3 regions of the Serratia sp. NA_13 genome follow, and region 2 is predicted to be linked to each of the others. Evidence: predicted binding sites of a transcription regulator. Region 2 holds the regulator's gene; each other region holds the start of a gene.

Region 1 (6,296 bases), on a different contig from region 2:
GGTTGATATGAACAGGGCGCCTTGCGGCGCCCCGAACGGTATTACTTGTGCTGGTTCTGCTTTTGCAGGAATTGCACGCCCTTGTCAGGGAAATCGGTGAACACGCCGTCAACGCCTGCCTGATTGTAAATCACGTCATACAGCTGATTTACGTCGGTAACGTAGTCCGGCAGTGCGTCTGCACGGATGGTGAAGGGATGCACCGCCAGCTTGTTGGCATGGGCTTCTTTCACCATATCGGTCAGTACCACCTTGCCCGGTTTGGATTTCTCAGCCACCACCAGCATGTGGTAGTCCGGCCCAATGCCATCGGCATACTGGGCGATTTGTTTCATCGCACCCGGCTTGAACATCCAGTCATAGTCATATTCCACCCATTTGCCATCGGCCTTCTGCTCATAGGTTTCCTGCCATTTGTTATAGGCAATCAGTTGGACCAGCTTCAGATCCATGCCCATCTTCGGCTCTAGCTCGGTTTTAATCCGCTTCAACTCGTTGGCGTCGAAGCATTGCAGATAAACGTTGTCACCCTTGCCGGTATAACCGTACTGCTTCAGCACCGCCAGCACCTTGCTGGAAATATCCTTGCCTTCCTGCTTGTGGAACCATGGCGCTTTGATTTCCGGGTAAATACCGATGTTCTTGCCGGTTGAATGGTTCAGACCCTGCACAAACTCGATCTCTTCCTGGAAGGTATGGACGCGGAAATCGGATTTACCCATCGGGAAGCGGCCAGGGTAACCCTGCACTTTTTTACCGTTTTCAATCTCGAAGCCTTCGGTGAACTTCAGCGATTTGATTTCCGGCAAGGTAAAGTCGATGGCGTAATAGCGGCCGTCTTTGCGTGCGCGGTCCGGGAAACGTTCGGCTACGTCGGTGACGCGATCGAGATAGTGGTCATGCAACACCACCAGCTCGTTGTCCTTGGTCATCACCAGATCCTGCTCGAGGAAGTCTGCACCCTGCGCGTAGGCCATAGCCTTCGCCGGCAGCGTGTGTTCCGGCAGATAGCCGCTGGCGCCACGGTGGGCGATCACCACCTTGTCGGCAGCCTGTGCAGCGCTGACCATTGAGGTGGCCAGGATAATCCCTGTCAGCAGGGCTTTGACTTGAGTCCGCATATTGTTGTTCTCCATGTTGTAGGTGCCAGGTAATAAAAAGGCCGCAGCGCGGCCTTTAAATAATGCGAAAGTTGTATGACGCTTAACCGCGTTTGTTGGCAGCGATTTCCGCGTGGTGTTTTTTCTCGCTCAGCATGGTCAGCAACAACAGCACAACCGCACCGATGCTACCGCCAATCATCACCATAAAACCGCCGTCCCAACCGAAGTAGTCAACGGTGTAGCCGACGATGGCGCTGGCTGCAACAGAGCCGCCCAGGTAACCGAACAGACCGGTGAAGCCTGCGGCGGTGCCGGCGGCTTTCTTCGGCGCCAGTTCCAGTGCGTGCAGACCGATCAGCATCACCGGGCCGTAAATCAGGAAACCGATGGTGATCATACAGGCCATATCGATGCCAGGATTACCGACCGGGTTCAGCCAGTAAACGACGGTGGCAATGGTCACCAGCGTCATGAAGAACACACCGGTGGCACCACGGTTACCCTTGAACACCTTGTCCGACATCCAGCCGCACAGTAGGGTGCCCGGAATACCGGCATACTCGTACAGGAAGTAAGCCCATGAAGACTTGTCCAGCGCGAAGTGTTTCACTTCTTTCAGGTAGGTCGGTGACCAGTCCAGAATGCCGTAACGCAGCAGATAAACGAACACGTTGGCTACGGCGATGTACCACAGCAGTTTGTTCGGCAGGATGTACTGCATGAAGATCTGCTTGGCCGTCAGCTCTTCTTCCGCTTTCTCGCTGTAGTCGTCCGGGTAATCGTTTTTGTATTCTTCGATCGGCGGCAGGCCACAGGATTGCGGGGTATCACGCATCAGGGCGAAGGCGATCAGAGCAACCAGGATGGCGCCGAAGGCCGGCATATACAGCGCTGCATGCCAGTCGTTGAACCAGGCCATGCCCAGCAGGAACAGCAGTGGCGGCAAACCGCCACCCACGTTATGGGCGCAGTTCCAGACCGAAACGATGCTGCCGCGCTCTTTCTGCGACCACCAGTGCACCATGGTACGACCACATGGCGGCCAGCCCATCCCCTGGAACCAACCGCACAGGAACAGCAGAACGAACATGACCGCGATGCTCGAAGTCGCCCATGGCACGAAGCCCATGAACAGCATCACCGCAGCAGCCAGGATCAGGCCGGCGGGCAGGAACACGCGTGGGTTGGAGCGGTCAGAAACCGACCCCATGATGAATTTGGAAAAACCGTAGGCGATGGAAATACCGGACAGGGCGAAACCGAGGTCGCCGCGGCTGAAGCCCTGGTCGATCAGGTAAGGCATGGCCAGGGTGAAGTTCTTGCGCACCAGGTAGTAGGCGGCATAACCGAAGAAAATCCCCATAAAAATTTGCCAGCGCAATTTACGGTACAGCGGGTCGACTTTGTCGACCGGCACACGGGAAATGTGTGCTGCCGGCTTAAAAATACTCAACATGAGCGCCTCCGATGGCTTTATCTAGTTATCACATCAATATGATCTTTTACGTTCATTTGATGATTGAGCGGATATCGAATGTGGTGTTTTTTTGTTCCATAACGAGCGTCATCCTAGTCAAATCAGCCTGGTGTCGCTGTGATGAATGGCGCATTTGTTACACTTTTATGAAACACCGGCGGATTTTGAGCGATTCGTTAACGTTATGAAATAGAAAAACGCCTAAAAATCGTGATTATGATCACATTCATGGTTTTTTGTGGACATTTGGTTTTCGTTTTGAGTTCGTTATTGTTCCTTATCAAACAAAGCCCCCAATGAATGTGGCTCAATAGGTGAATAACTACAGATTCTGAGAGAGTCTCATGAGCAGCCATTCATCGGATAACGAAACGGATGTGATCATCATTGGCGGTGGTGCGACCGGTGCGGGCATTGCTCGTGACTGCGCGCGCCGAGGCCTGCGTTGTATACTGCTGGAGCGTCACGATATCGCTACCGGTGCCACTGGGCGCAACCACGGGCTGCTGCACAGTGGAGCACGCTATGCGGTGACCGACGGCGAGTCGGCGCGTGAATGCATAGAAGAAAACCAAATCCTCAAGCGCATTGCGTACCATTGCATCGAGCGTAGCGATGGGCTGTTTATTACGCTGCCGCAGGATTCTCTGGCCTACCAACAACAGTTTATTGCCTCCTGCCACAGTGCCGGTATCAACGCCGAAGCGATTGACCCACAGTTGGCGCTGCGTCTGGAGCCAGCGGCCAATCCGGCGCTGATCGGCGCGGTTCGCGTGCCGGACGGCACTGTCGATCCCTTCCGTCTCACAACCGCCAATATGCTCGATGCCCGAGAGCACGGTGCGCAGATCCTCACCTATCATCAGGTGGTCGGTTTACTTCGCGCTGGCGATCGTGTAACCGGAGTGCGTGTTTTCGACCATCAATCTGCGCAGCGCTACGATATTCATGCCGAAGTGGTCGTCAATGCCGCGGGCATCTGGGGCCAGCAGATTGCGGAATATGCCGATCTGCGCATTCGTATGTTCCCGGCCAAGGGCGCGCTGTTGATCCTCGGCCATCGCATCAACAACATGGTGATCAATCGCTGCCGCAAACCGGCGGACGCCGATATTTTGGTGCCGGGCGACACCATCTCGGTGATTGGCACCACCTCCACCCATATTGATTATGACCAGATCGACAACATGCTGGTGACGCCGCAGGAAGTGGACATTCTGATCCGCGAGGGGGCGCTGCTGGCGCCGGAGCTGGCGCAGACGCGTATTCTGCGAGCCTATGCCGGTGTGCGGCCACTGGTAGCCAGTGACGACGACCCCAGCGGCCGCAACGTCAGCCGTGGCATCGTGCTGCTCGATCATGCCAGCCGCGACGGCCTGGAAGGCTTTATCACCATTACCGGCGGCAAGTTGATGACCTACCGGCTGATGGCGCAGTGGGCGACCGATAAAGTGTGTGAAAAGCTCAGGTTGGATAGCCCCTGTACCACCGCGCAGGAAGCCTTGCCCGGCTCCCGTCAGTCGGCGGAAGAAACGGTGCGCAGCGTGGTTTCCCTGCCTGCCAGCATTCGCGGCTCGGCGGTTTATCGCCACGGCGACAGGGCCAGTCAGGTACCGGCCGGCGATCGGCTGGATAACAGCCTGGTGTGCGAATGTGAAGCGGTCACCGCCGGTGAAGTGCGTTATGCGGTGAACTCCCTCACCGTCAATAACCTGCTCGATCTACGCCGCCGTACCCGTGTCGGCATGGGCACCTGCCAGGGGGAGCTCTGCGCCTGCCGTGCCGCCGGGCTGTTGACGCGTTTTAACGTCACTACCCCGCAGCAGTCTATCGATCAGCTATCGCATTTCCTTAACGAGCGTTGGAAAGGGGTGAGACCGATCGCCTGGGGCGATGCGCTACGTGAAAGTGAGTTTACCAGCTGGGTTTACCAAGGATTGTGCGGGCTCGATGCCCGAGGGGATCAGGAGGCCGATGATGCGATTTGACGTAGTGGTGATTGGCGGCGGACTGGCAGGCATGACCTGCGCTATCAGGCTGGCGGAACAGGGCAAGCGCTGCGCCGTGGTCAGTTCTGGCCAAAGCGCACTCTATTTTTCATCCGGATCGCTTGATCTGCTGGCGCAGTTGCCCGATGGCACCCCGGTGGAATCACCGTTGATGGCGCTACCGGCACTTGCGCTACAGGCACCACAGCATCCTTATTCGCTGATGGGCGCTGAAAGGGTAGCCGGACTGTCGGATGACGCGGCCCTGCTGTTGCAACGTTGTGGTTTGAGCCTGCAGGGCAGCAGTGAACGTAATCATCTGCGAGTGACTCCGCTGGGTACGCGCCGGGCTACCTGGCTTAGTCCACAGGCTATTCCGGTCACGCCGTTGGACGGCGAACTGCCGTGGAAAAATATTGCAGTGATCGGCATTGAAGGATTTTTGGATTTTCAGCCGCAGTTGGCCGCCAGTTCCCTGACGCAAACCTTGGGCATCAAGGCTGAAGTCGCTTATATGCACTTGCCGGCGCTGGATCGGCTGCGCAACAACCCCAGTGAGTTCCGGGCGGTGAATATCGCCAGAGTGCTGGACCTGCCGGAAAACCTGACGCCGGTGGCGGAAGAAATGCGTCGGCTGGCCGCTGATGCCGAGGCGATTTTTCTGCCCGCCTGTCTGGGGCTGGAAGATGATAGCGCACTGGCCGCGTTGCAGGCGGCGCTGGGTAAACCGATTCTGCTGTTACCGACGTTGCCGCCTTCGGTTCTGGGTATGCGCCTGCATCAGGCGCTGCGTTCGCGTCTGCAGCAGCTGGGCGGCGTTTTTATGCCGGGTGACAGCGTGCTGCGGGCAGATATTGACGCCGGGCAAGTCACTGGCCTCTATACCCGCAACCATACCGATATCCCGCTGCTGGCGCAGCAGGTGGTGCTGGCCAGCGGTAGTTTCTTCAATAACGGGCTGGTGGCGGATCTTGACGGTATACGTGAACCGGTATTTGGGCTGGATGTCGACAGTCGTGCGGATCGCGCAGACTGGAGCCATCGCAATCTATTTGCTCCGCAGCCCTATTTGCAATTTGGCGTACGTACCGATAACCGGCTGCGTGCCTTAAGGCAGGGGGAGCCATTGAGCAACCTGTATGCCATCGGCGCAGTGACCGGCGGCTATGATCCCCTGCAGCAGGGCTGTGGTGCGGGTGTTTCGCTGCTTGGGGCGCTGTACGTCGCGCAACAGATTGCGGCACAGGAGGAGCGTCCATGAGCCTGCACAAAGATAATAGTTTTGAAAACTGTATCAAATGTACCGTCTGCACTACCTATTGTCCGGTGGCCAAGGTGAATCCGCTCTATCCAGGGCCAAAACAGGCGGGGCCGGACGGCGAGCGCCTGCGACTGAAGGATCCGGCGCTGTATGATGAGGCGCTGAAGTATTGCACCAACTGCAAACGCTGTGAGGTGGCCTGCCCGTCCGACGTCAAAATCGGCGACATCATTCAGCGTGCCCGTGCCGACTTTGCCCAGACCAAGCCCACGCTGCGTGACGCTATCCTCAGCCATACCGATCTCATGGGCTCGTTGTCGACGCCGTTTGCGCCGATTGTTAATGCCGCTACCGGGCTTAAACCGGTGCGTGCCCTGCTCGACAAGGCGCTGAAAATTGACCATCGGCGTGAATTGCCAAAGTACTCGTTTGGTACCTTCCGCCGCTGGTACCGTCAGCAGGCGCAG
Region 2 (6,296 bases):
AGCGCTGCCAGACTCTGGCTCAGGATCTGGGGATCGGTCTGGTTCTCATCCAGCTCTTTAGGACGCTGTTGCAGATGCTGCTTCAGACTTTCTATGGTCTGTGTCAACAGGGCGCTGGCCTCTACCTGACGCTGTTGCAACTGCTCTTTGCGCTGCTGCAGTTGTCGGCGCTGGTCGTCATCCAATAATGCGGCAATGAAGGCGGTTTCATCGCTGAATTCACTGACGGCCAGCGTTTGCAGCCACTCTTGTTCCGCTTGCTGCAACCGCTCGGTCTGTTGCAGCAGTTGCTGCTGTAGCCCGACAAGCTGGCCGCTCAGCCGGTCGCGTTGTTCCTGGGCTTTTTGCCATTGTTCGGCCGCTTGCTGGCTGGCCAGCTCACAGGCCGTCTGGCGGGCGCGCAACTGTTCGCGCACCTGAGTAATTTGCTGTTCACCAAACAGTGCCTGCCGCTGCGCACGTTGCTCGCCCAGGGCTTGTTCACCTTCCTGCCACTGTTGCTGCAGGCGTTGCTGTTGCAACTGGGCCTCTGCGTGGCTTTTCTCCAGCAGGATGTAACGCTCGTCCAGCCGCGCTTTCTCTTGTTGCGCCTGCTGCTGTTGTGTTTGCAGTGCGGCTAATTGGTCTTTGGCCTGCTGCACGGCATGCGATGCCTGTTCGTGTTGCAGCAGGGCGGCCTGACTCTGACGTTCTTCGCTGTCGCAGGCGTTCAGCCACTGGCTCAGGCGGTCGGCGTCTTGCAGGCTAAAGTCAAATGCCAGCGGCGTGGTGAGGGTTTGCCACTGCTGAAGGTGGGTGGCCAACTGTTGCTCGTCTTGCGTGATGAGTTGCTGTTGACGCTGTTGCTGTTCTTTCAGGCTTTCGCAACGGGTGCGCAGTTCGGTGCCCTGCGTATACAAAGCCTCGGTTGTGGCGCGCATCTGGGCCAGGCGCAATGCGGTTTCAGAAGGTTTTACCGCCTGATACTGTTCAATGGCCGGGTGGCTGCAGGAGCCGCACAGCGGGCAGGGTTCACCGGTTTGCAGGCGGGCGCGTTCTGCTTCCAGGCTAACAATGCGCTGTTCCAGCTCGAGGGCTTTTTCCACGTCTGTCTGGTGGGCTTTTTGCTGCTTATACTGCAGCCGCGTCTCTTCGAGCTGTTTTTCATGTTCGCCAAGCTGTGTCTGACGGGCGGCGGAGTCTTTACGCTGCTGATCCAGACGTTCGCTGACCTGGCTAAACAGGGACGATAGGGTAAATAACTGCTGGCGTACCGGGCGCAGCTCGGCCAGTTCGGTCTGACGCTGGCGCAGTGCCGCCAGGGGCGACTGGGCTTCCAGCGTATTTTGTTGTTGCTGCTGCGCCGACAGCGCGGTGGTGAGACCGTTAAGTTTTTCCTGATGCTGGCCCGCTTGTGCGGTCAACCGGGTTCGCTGAACTTCGAGCTGCTCAAGCGCTGTTTTTTGCTGGGCATACTGTTGTGCGGCGCTATCGCATGCCTGTTGCAGTTCGGCCTGCGTTTTCTGTAACTGGGCAATCTGGTTATCGAGCGGGACGACTTGCTCGTCGATCAACCGCTGTTGCGTCTGCTGGTGTTCAACATGTGCCTGCAACTGGGCACGGGCTTGCTCCACCGCCTGTTGCAACGGCGCCATCTGGGCTAGCTGTTGCTCCTGCTGCTGCGTTAATTGGCTTATCTGCTGTTGCAGCGCCTGTTGGTCGTTGCGGCAGCGGTTACGTTCGTTAAGCAATGGCCGCAGTTTTTCTGCCGGCTCGCTGCGCGCCAGTTGCTGCAGTTGCGGTTCCGCCGCCGCCTGTTCCTGCTGCGCCGCGTTCAGTTTGCGTTGGTATTCCTGTTGTTTTTGCTGAGTTTGTTGCCACTGCTGTAACCAGTTCAGCGCCTGCTGCTGCAGGCGGGCCTGTTCGCCAAGGGCATTCTCCTGCGTCCCCAGCTCAACCAACTGGCTCTCCAATTGTTGACGCTGTTCGTCATTGAGCAGTTCAATGCCGCTGGCGCGTTGATGCAGCGCATCCAAATCGGCCTTGGCCTGCTTATGCTGTTCGAAAACCCGTTCGGAAAGCTGGCCGTAGATCTCGGTGCCGGTCAGCTCTTCCAGCAGTTCGGCGCGGTCATTGGCATCGGCATTGAGGAAGGCGGCGAACTGCCCCTGGGATAACATCATCGATTTGGTGAAGCGGCCGAAGTCTAACCCGGTGATTGCGGCGGTCATATCCAGCTTGTCGCGTACCTTGTCCGCCAGGATTTTTCCGTCTTCACGCAGCGCCAGCTCCACTTTCGGTGCCTGCAGGTTACCGTCTGGGGCATTTTTGGCACGGCGCTGGCTCCAGAAGGCGCGGTAGCCGACCCCTTTGACTTCAAATTCGACCTCAGCCAGCGATTCGGCGGTGTGGCGCGTCATCAGCTCGTTCTGACTCGGCGTGACGTTTAGCCGCGGCGTCTGGTGATACAGCGCCAGGCAGATAGCATCCAGCAGGGTGGTTTTTCCTGCGCCGGTGGGTCCGGTGATGGCGAATAACCCATTGCTGGCAAAGGGTTCGGCAGTAAAGTCGATTTTCCATTCGCCCTGCAGGGAATTGAGGTTTTTTAACCTCAGGCTGAGGATTTTCATTGGCTCGGCTCCTGGTCGTTGTGCCGCACGGACTCGACCACCTGCTGGAACATTTGGCTCATTCGTTGCCGACGTTGTTCGGCCATTTCAGGCTCCTGCGCCAGCCGCCGCTCGAACACCTCGTTGACGCTCAGTTCGTTGAGCGTTTCCTTGTCCTGCTGTTCAATGGCCTGACGTCGCTGTTCTTTGCTGCGGCGCAACAGCACCACTTCTACCGGCAGTTGATCGGCCAGTAACTGGATGCGGCGCTGAATGTCGCTAAGGTAGTCCTGTGTTGCCACTTCAATGTCCAGCCACACCGGGAATTCGCCTTGATAATCGGCGAACTGCTGCAATTGTTGCTCGATCTGTGCCAAATCACCTTTGATAAGCTGCATCGGTTGGAAGCTGGGGATCTCCAGCGCAGTGATCTGTTGCAGAGCGTCCGCGCTGAAATCCACCATAAATACGCTTTTGGCTTTGCCCAATTCGTCAAAACTGAGAGGGATCGGCGAGCCGCTGTAGCGAATATGCTCGGATTTAGCGACGTTCTGCGCGCGGTGAATATGACCCAGTGCGATGTAGTCAGCCGGCGGAAAGGCCTGCGCGGGGAAGGCGTCCAGCGTGCCAATGTAGATATCGCGTACCGAATCGGAGGTGGTGACGCCCACGGTGGTCAGATGGCCGGTGGCAATAATCGGCAGTGGCAAGCCCAGTGAATCACGACGTGTACAGGCCGCCTGATACAGCTTTTGATAATGGTCGGCGATAGCCTCTTGCAGCGCCTGCTGTTTTTGCACTCCGGACTCGCCGGCGCGGCTGGAGAGCAGATCGCGTGGGCGCAGGAAAGGGATGGCACACAGCACCGCACCCGGCTGACCGTCGCGCTGATTCAACACCAGAATTTGTTGTTCGGTTTCGCTCTGCGCGTTGGCAATCACGGTGGTATTCAGGCAGGAAAGCAATTCACGCGACTCATTCAAGGTTGCCACGGAGTCGTGGTTGCCGCCCAGCACCACCAACTGGCAACCGGTGCGCTGCAGTTCCACCACGAAACGGTTATACAGCTCGCGGGCATAACTTGGCGGCGAACCAGTATCGAACAGGTCCCCGGCGACGATCAGCGCATCCACCTGCTGTTGCTCGATTTGCTCAATCAGCCAGCGCAGAAAAGCCTGATGTTCGGCGGCGCGGCTTTTGGTGAAAAAAAACTGGCCAAGATGCCAGTCAGAGGTGTGGATCAGGCGCATGACACTCCCGGGGCGATAGGGTAATGGCGGGGATTATAAAGGGAATATGATGTTTCTGCGTGATTAGAAATAATCGCTATGCTTACTGCCTGTAACAGGCAGGTTTTTTCAAGGCTATTTATTTCATAAATCTGTCACAAAACTGACGCATAATGGCGCCCGCAATCAACTGTGATCGCTAACACATTGGCAGGATTGACGATGGCAAGACGCATACTGGTGGTGGAAGACGAAGCGCCGATCCGTGAGATGGTGTGCTTTGTGTTGGAACAGAATGGTTACCAACCGTTGGAAGCTGAGGATTATGACAGCGCAGTGACGCGCCTGTCTGAGCCGTTCCCTGATTTAGTGTTGCTCGACTGGATGTTACCCGGAGGTTCCGGCATTCAGTTTATTAAACATATGAAGCGTGAAGCTATGACCCGCGATATTCCGGTGATGATGCTGACCGCTCGCGGTGAAGAAGAAGACCGTGTCCGTGGCCTGGAAGTTGGGGCGGATGATTACATCACTAAACCTTTCTCGCCGAAGGAGCTGGTGGCGCGCATCAAGGCGGTAATGCGCCGCATTTCACCGATGGCGGTGGAAGAAGTGATTGAAATGCAAGGGCTGAGCCTGGATCCTTCCTCACACCGGGTGATGGCCAACGAGCAGGCGCTGGATATGGGGCCGACCGAGTTCAAATTGCTGCACTTCTTTATGACTCATCCAGAGCGTGTTTATAGCCGCGAACAGTTGCTTAATCACGTCTGGGGCACTAACGTTTATGTGGAAGACCGCACCGTTGACGTGCATATCCGTCGGCTCCGTAAGGCGTTAGAGACCAGTGGTCATGACAAAATGGTTCAAACCGTTCGGGGCACCGGCTACCGATTCTCAACGCGTTATTGATCGCGACGCGCTGGAGAATATGCCGTGCTAGAACGTCTATCCTGGAAGAGGCTGGCCCTGGAGCTGGCCCTTTTCTGCTTGCCTGCCTTACTGCTGGGGCTGATTTTCGGTTATCTGCCTTGGTTGCTACTGGCCGCCGTGCTGGCGGCGCTGGCATGGAATTTCTACAACCAACTCAAACTTTCCCACTGGCTGTGGGTTGACCGCAGCATGACGCCGCCACCCGGGCGCTGGAGCTGGGAACCGCTGTTTTACGGCCTGTATCAGATGCAGCAGCGTAATCGCCGTCGGCGGCGTGAGCTGGCGCTGTTGATCAAACGCTTCCGCAGCGGCGCGGAATCGCTGCCCGATGCGGTAGTGATGACCACCGTCGAAGGCAATATCTTCTGGTGTAACGGTTTGGCGCAGCACCTGCTGGGCTTCCGCTGGCCGGAAGACAATGGTCAGCACATCCTTAACCTGCTGCGTTATCCGGAGTTCAGTCATTATCTGCAACAGCAGGAGTTTTCCCGTCCGTTGACGTTGCAGTTGAACAATGAGCACTACGTCGAATTCCGCGTGATGCCTTATTCCGAAGGGCAATTACTGATGGTAGCGCGTGATGTCACCCAAATGCGCCAGCTGGAAGGCGCGCGACGTAACTTCTTCGCCAACGTCAGCCACGAGCTGCGTACCCCGCTCACGGTGTTGCAGGGCTATCTGGAGATGATGAGCGACGAAGAGTTGGATGGCTCGCTGCGCGGCAAAGCGCTGGGCACCATGCAAGAGCAGACCCGGCGTATGGATGGGCTGGTCAAACAGCTGCTGACGCTATCGCGCATTGAGGCGGCACCTAACGTCGATATGAACGAACGGGTAGATATCCCGCTGATGTTGCGGGTGTTGCAACGCGAAGCGCAGTCGCTGAGCAGCGGCAACCATGAGATTAGCTTCCGGGTGAACGAACAGCTCAAGGTGTTCGGCAACGATGACCAACTGCGCAGCGCGGTATCAAACCTGGTGTACAATGCCGTCAATCACACGCCAAAGGGCACCAATATTGAGGTGAGCTGGCAACAGACGCCAAACGGTGCGCAGTTCCAGGTCAGTGATAATGGGCCGGGCATCGCCGCCGAGCATATTCCGCGCCTGACCGAACGTTTCTATCGTGTCGACAAAGCCCGTTCACGCCAGACTGGCGGCAGTGGGTTGGGGCTGGCGATCGTCAAGCATGCGCTCAGCCACCATGACGCGCGGCTGGAGATCCTCAGTGAGCAGGGCATTGGCACCCGATTCATCTTTACCTTGCCTAACCGGTTGATTGTTCCCGCAGCTTTGTCAGAGAATGCGGTGAAAAATTAACGCGCGAGAGGCTGGTATGATCCGAATGATCCGAGGGCTGTTGCTTTGCCTGGCGCTGCTGGCGAGCCGTGGCGCGTTAGCGCAGCCGGATGGTATGCTGTCCGGCAACCTGTCGAGCGTCGGCTCCGATACGCTGGCGAACCTGATGGCGCTATGGGCACAAGACTTCAGCCAGCATTATCCCAACGTTAATTTGCAGATCCAGGCCGCAGGCTCTTCAACTGCG
Region 3 (6,296 bases), on a different contig from region 2:
GCGTCAGCGCGGCATGTTTGCCATTTTGTTAGGCCAGGGCAGTGAGTTTGCCTTTGTGATCTTCGGGGCCGCGCAGCTGGCCGGGGTATTGCCGCCGGAGTGGGCAAAATCCTTGACGCTGGCGGTAGCCTTGTCGATGGCTGTGACGCCGTTGTTGCTGGTGGTGGCTGCCAGAATTGAGAAAAACGCGCCGAAAGATGAACGACCTGCGGATGAAATTGATGATGAGAATGCCAGCGTCATCATTGCCGGCTTTGGTCGCTTTGGTCAAATTGCCGGTCGCTTGCTGTTGGCTAACGGTGTCCATACCGTGGTGTTGGATCACGACCCGGATCATATTGAAACGCTGCGCAAATTCGATGCCAAGGTGTTTTATGGTGATGCCACCCGCGCCGATCTGCTTGAGGCCGCAGGCGCCCAGCATGCCAAGGTACTGATCAACGCCATCGACGATGTCGAGGCCAGTCTGCAATTGACTGAAATGGCCAAGCGGCAATTCCCGCACCTGAAGGTGGTGGCGCGAGCTCGTGATGTCGATCACTGGTATCAGTTGCGTCAATTAGGGGTGGAAAAACCGGAGCGTGAAACCTTTGAAAGTTCGTTACGGGTTGGCCGTGAAACGCTGGAATTGCTGGGGCTGGATGCCTATGAGGCGCGTGAGAAAGCCGATACCTTCCGGCGCTACAACCTGAAAATGCTCGAGGAGACGGTGGATAATTACCAGGATACCGAATTCCGTATTGCCAGTTTGCAGCGCACCAAAGAGATGCTCAGTACGGCTATAGAGCAGGATCAGAATCGGTTGGCCCGGGTTCAGCAGAGCGGTTGGCGTGGCAGTATTGACGGCAAGGCTCCAGAGGATGAAGTGGTAGAAGCCAAGGGATAAACCCAGGGGCGCAGCGAGATGCTGCGCCCCGCAAGGCAGAGTCAGCTCAGTGCGACTTTGATGCCTAGGGCAATCAACATCCCACCCAAAAATTTATCCACTATCTTCTGGGTCTTTTCCAGCCCACGACGCACCGGGCCACTTTGGATCAGGAACACCAGCGCTGGCCACCACAGGACAGACAGACCAAGGATAATCCCCGCGTACCACAGCTTTTCACCCAATCCAGAATCGATCTGCAATACCTGAGTGAATACCGCCAGGAAGAACAGCGTGGCCTTCGGATTGAGCAGATTACACAGATAGCCCTGCACAAAGGCACTTTTCAGGCTCACCTGCTGCTGCGGTAAATTGCTGACGTTCATTTTGCCGCCACCGCGTGACAACAGCGCCTGAATGCCAATCCAGACCAGATAGACCGCACCGGCGTATTTCAGCACGTTGAACAGCCATGGTGTGGTGGTGATCACCACCGCCAGCCCGGCAACGCAATAGGACATATGGGTCGCGACGCCGCAGATCACGCCGAAAGCGGTCATCATGGCAGCCAACCGCGGATAGCGGGCGGCATTCTTGATTACCATGAAAAAATCCGGGCCGGGCGACAGCATCCCCAGGGTGGCGATACCGGCAACGAACAGCGAAGTTTCAAGCATGATTTGACTCTCTGCACAAAAGGCCTAATTGCGCTGATAATAACGCCGCTTCTCCTGATGCGCATCAACCAAATGAGGTAATGTTTGGCAATAAGATGAACTTTATTTTGATGAGTCAGAGGCCCCCATGCAGCAGTCGACCACCACCGACCTGCCGCCGCCGCAGCGGCAACAACAACAACAGCAACAGCGTGAAATCACCCGCCTGTGTATTCAATGCGCCTTGCTGTTGTTACAGCATGGGGCGGAAAGCATGGTGGTGGAACAGTTGTCGACCCGGCTGGGGTTGGCGCTGGGCATGGACAGCGTGGAAAGTTCGATATCGGCCAACGCGGTGGTGTTGACCACCCTCAGTCACGGTGAATGCCTGACCACGACGCGCAAGAACGTCGACCGCGGCATCAATATGCAGATGGTGACCGAGGTGCAGCATATCGTTATTTTGGCGGAACACCGGCTGGCGGACGCACACGACGTGGCCCGTCGCCTGCAGAAAATCCGTCCGTTACGCTATCCGCGCTGGCTGGTGGTGTTGATGGTGGCACTGTCTTGCGGTTGCTTCAGCATGCTCAACGGTGGCGATCAAAAAGCCTTTGCCGTGACCTTTATCGCCAGCGGCCTGGCCATGTCGGTGCGCCAAATGCTGACCGCCCGTCACATGAATCCGCTGATCAATTTTTGCCTGACGGCGTTTGTCGCGACCTCGGTTTCCGGTCTGTTGCTACGGCTGCCGGTGTTCAGCCAAACCTCTACGGTGGCGATGGCTGCCAGCGTGTTGCTGCTGGTGCCGGGGTTCCCGCTGATTAACGCGGTTGCGGACATGTTCAAAGGCCACATCAATACCGGACTGGCGCGTTGGGCGATGGCCAGCCTGTTGACGTTGGCGACCTGCATTGGCGTGGTGATGGCAATGTCGCTGTGGGATCTGCGGGGGTGGTCATGAATCTGCTTTGGGTTTTGCTGCAGGACATGCTGCTGGCGGCGGTACCGGCACTGGGTTTTGCCATGGTATTCAACGTCCCGGTGCGCGCGCTGCGCTATTGTGCGCTGCTTGGCGCAGTAGGTCACGGTTCACGCATGCTGCTGATGCACGCAGGAATGAACATCGAATGGGCCACGTTTTTGGCGGCGATTTTAATCGGCATGATCGGCATTTACTGGTCACGCTGGCTGCTGGCACACCCGAAGGTGTTTACCGTGGCGGCGGTGATCCCGATGTTCCCGGGGATCTCGGCCTATACCGCGATGATCTCGGTGGTGGAAATTTCGCATCTGGGTTATAGCGAGGCGCTGATGGCCACCCTGATGAGCAACTTCCTCAAGGCCTGTTTTATCGTCGGCGCATTATCGATCGGGCTGTCGTTACCTGGGCTGTGGCTGTACCGAAAACGCCCTGGCGTTTAAGCGTGACCCGTCGATTGAATTGAACATTAGATATACTGATAAGAGCTATCTTATATATTCATATTGCTTGATTAGCCTATCGACGGCAGTTAGGGCTTTACGTATAGTGTCAGCAATTTTGCTGCCTACACAGGGTTTAACAATGATTATCAGCCTGATCGCTGCCTTGGCGGCGGATCGCGTTATTGGCATGGAAAACGCTATGCCGTGGCACCTGCCGGCGGACCTAGCGTGGTTTAAACGTAACTCGCTGAATAAACCGGTGATTATGGGCCGTAAAACTTTCGAGTCGATTGGTCGTCCATTGCCGGGCCGCCATAACATCGTTTTAAGCAGCCGCGCCGGCACCGATGCCGGGGTGACCTGGGTAATGTCTATCGACGAAGCGCTGGCCGCTGCCGGGGATGTGGAAGAAGTGATGGTGATCGGCGGTGGGCGTATCTACAGCCAATTCCTGGCGCGCGCTAATCGCATGTATCTGACGCATATCGATGCCGAAGTCGGTGGCGACGCCCATTTCCCTGACTATGAGCCGGATGAATGGGAAACTTCGTTTAGCGAATTCCACGATGCTGACGAAGTGAATTCTCACAGCTATTGCTTCGAGATTTTAGAGCACCGCTGATTACCGGGTGTTAGTTGTATCTTACTGAGGGCGCAAGAGATTGCGCCCTTTGTCGTTTCTGCGGCAAACCTCCGCTGACTTCTTCTTGTAACATTTTTGTCACACTTCCTGATTAGTATGAAGCCCAACTCTGAGCGCCTGGCAACTCTGGTGAATCTTGACTGCGGCGCCATTTAAAAAAGGAAGCAAAGCAATGACGAGCAAAATTGAGCAATTAGATGCCGACCGCCTGACCGATCCCACCCGTCGTAAACTGCTGCTGGGCAGTGCCGGAGCCGTAGGCCTGGCCGGTTTCCTCGGCGGCGGCATCTGGACGGTTTCCGCCGAAGCACTGGCCGAGGATTTACCGCCGAACAAGCTGCTGGGTTTCAAAGGCATTGCGGCCTCAACGGCCGATGAGGTGGTGATTGCACCGGGTTACCGTGCCGAGGTGCTGATCTCCTGGGGCGAGCCGCTGGTGGAGGGCGCAGCCGCTTTTGACCCGCAGGGTAACAACAGTGCCGCCGACCAGGAAAAGCAGTTCGGCGACAACAACGATGGCATGAGCTTCTTCCCGATTGATGATAATCACGGCGTGATGGCCATCAACAATGAATATGTTAACGAGCAGTATCTGTTTGCCCATGGCGGCAGCAAAGCCACCAGTCTGGAAGATGTGCGTAAATCTCAGGCTGCGCACGGTGTTTCTATCGTGGCAGTAAAGCGCGCCGGTGACAGCCAGCGATGGGAAGTAGAGCGCCCGTCGCGCTATAACCGCCGTATTACGGCCAACACCGAGATGCAGTTCAGTGGCCCAGCCGCCGGTCATGCCTTGCTGCAAACGGCAGCTGACCCGACCGGGCGCAAGGTACTGGGCACCTTCGGCAACTGTGCCAACGGTAAAACGCCCTGGGGCACTTACCTGACCTGTGAAGAGAACTTCGATACCTATTTTGGCACCCATCAGGCCGACTATAAGACCACGGCGGAGCAAAAGCGCTATACGCTAAAAGTTAGTGAACCGGAGCGCAACTGGCCGGATTACGACGAGCGTTTTGACGTGGCGAAGAACCCGAATGAATTTAACCGCCACGGTTGGATTGTCGAAATTGACCCAATGAATCCGACTTCGACGCCAATCAAACACACGGCGCTGGGCCGTTTCAAACACGAAAATGCCGCGGTAAGCGTTGCCAAGGATGGCCGCCTGGTGGTTTACATGGGCGACGATGAGCGCGGTGAGCACATTTATAAATACGTTTCCAAAGGCGTGGTCGATGTGGCTAACCCGGCCAATAACCGTAGTCTGCTGGACGAAGGCACGCTGTATGTGGCGCAGTTTGATGGTGATGCTGCCGGCACGCCGTTGAAAGGTACCGGGCGCTGGATTGCCCTGGAGTTCGGCAAAAATGGCCTGACGCCGGAAAACGGTTTCCGTGATGAGGCCGAAGTGCTGATCTTCGCCCGCAAGGCTGCGGCGCAGGTGGGGGCCACCAAAATGGACCGTCCGGAATGGATTGCAGTCAACCCGCATGATGGTCGTGCCTACTGCACACTGACCAACAACAGCAAGCGCGGTGAAGAAGGTATGCCATTGAACGCGGCTAACCCACGTCCGAACAATGTCTATGGTCAGATTATCCGTTGGGATGAGGGTGGCGATGCTACGGCGGCGTCATTCACCTGGGATATTTATGCGCTGTGCGGCAACCCGATTGCGCACCCGGAAGGGGTGAACCGCGGTACGCCAAATATCACGGCAGACAATACCTTTAACAGTCCGGACGGGTTGGGTTTTGATAAGGCCGGTCGCCTGTGGATCCTCACTGACGGTAAATACAGTAACAAGGGCGACTATGCCGGGCAGGGGAACAACCAGATGCTGGTGGGCGATCCCCTCAGTGGCGAGATCCGCCGCTTTATGGTTGGGCCAAAGTCGTGCGAGCTGACCGGGATTACCTTCACGCCGGATTATAAGACGATGTTCGTCAACGTTCAGCATCCGGGGGAGGAAGGAGATTCGCATTTCCCGAATAATAGTCCTCGTCCGCGTTCGTCAGTATTGATGATTACGCGTGAAGACGGTGGGGTGATCGGGGCTTAACCAGAAAACAGCGGGGCGGCATTGACCGCCCCGGCTTGATTATAACGCAGCCTGCTGGTGCACGCCGTCCAGCAGATTTCGGCGATTGGCCGGTTGGGTAAAGTACTGTCGGTCTTCCCAGCGTAGCATGGTCAGGTCGCCCCCCCAGCAACAACCGGTATCGAGGCCAATAACACCTGCCGGTGTGCCTCTGCCTTCCAGTGATGCCCAGTGACCAAAGATAATGGTGTAATCGGCATCGACCAATCGTGGCAATTCAAACCAGGGTTTGAGCGGCGCAGGTGCGGTGCCTGGCGCATCTTTGCAGATCATGTCGAGCTGGCCATTCGGGAAGCAGTAACGCATGCGCGTCAGGGCATTGGTGCTGAAACGCAAGCGCGCCAGCCCACTCAGTTCCGGGCTCCAGTTGTTCGGCATATCGCCGTACATGGCATCGAGGAACAGTGGGTAGCTGTCGCTGCTCAGTACCGCTTCCACTTCGCGCGCGCACATTTTCGCGGTGTCGATGTCCCACTGCGGGGTGATGCCGGCGTGGGCCATCACCAGTTTTTGCTCATCATCCACCTGCAGCACCGGTTGGCGGCGCAGCCAGTTGATCAACTCGTCGGCGTCCGGCGCTTCCAGCAGCGGCGTGATGCGATC

Evidence for each region. The regulator PhoB, encoded in region 2, activates phosphate uptake and scavenging genes when phosphate is short. The targets are predictions, from matches to a motif close to CTGTCATAAAACTGNCNNAT.
Region 1: a site for PhoB is predicted at 2,714-2,733, ahead of glpT (glycerol-3-phosphate transporter). Genes of this name have one in related genera too.
Region 3: a site for PhoB is predicted at 3,657-3,676, ahead of ACUTSU_RS11800 (PhoX family protein). Genes of this name have one in related genera too.

Annotation. Positions count from the first base shown of each region.
Region 1 covers NZ_JBQZFV010000011.1:59,800-66,095, reverse strand. Annotated here, with positions in the region: gene yigL (sugar/pyridoxal phosphate phosphatase YigL) at 1-6, shown strand, start outside; gene glpQ (glycerophosphodiester phosphodiesterase) at 42-1,121, opposite strand; gene glpT (glycerol-3-phosphate transporter) at 1,204-2,559, opposite strand; gene glpA (anaerobic glycerol-3-phosphate dehydrogenase subunit A) at 2,925-4,568, shown strand; gene glpB (glycerol-3-phosphate dehydrogenase subunit GlpB) at 4,558-5,829, shown strand; gene glpC (anaerobic glycerol-3-phosphate dehydrogenase subunit GlpC) at 5,826-6,296, shown strand, end outside.
Region 2 covers NZ_JBQZFV010000002.1:129,099-135,394, forward strand. Annotated here, with positions in the region: gene sbcC (exonuclease subunit SbcC) at 1-2,609, opposite strand, end outside; gene sbcD (exonuclease subunit SbcD) at 2,606-3,838, opposite strand; gene phoB (phosphate response regulator transcription factor PhoB) at 4,040-4,729, shown strand; gene phoR (phosphate regulon sensor histidine kinase PhoR) at 4,754-6,070, shown strand; gene ACUTSU_RS04155 (PstS family phosphate ABC transporter substrate-binding protein) at 6,087-6,296, shown strand, end outside.
Region 3 covers NZ_JBQZFV010000006.1:183,733-190,028, forward strand. Annotated here, with positions in the region: gene kefC (glutathione-regulated potassium-efflux system protein KefC) at 1-886, shown strand, start outside; gene ACUTSU_RS11780 (LysE family translocator) at 928-1,542, opposite strand; gene ACUTSU_RS11785 (threonine/serine exporter family protein) at 1,670-2,485, shown strand; gene ACUTSU_RS11790 (threonine/serine exporter) at 2,482-2,946, shown strand; gene folA (type 3 dihydrofolate reductase) at 3,089-3,571, shown strand; gene ACUTSU_RS11800 (PhoX family protein) at 3,765-5,654, shown strand; gene apaH (bis(5'-nucleosyl)-tetraphosphatase (symmetrical) ApaH) at 5,694-6,296, opposite strand, start outside.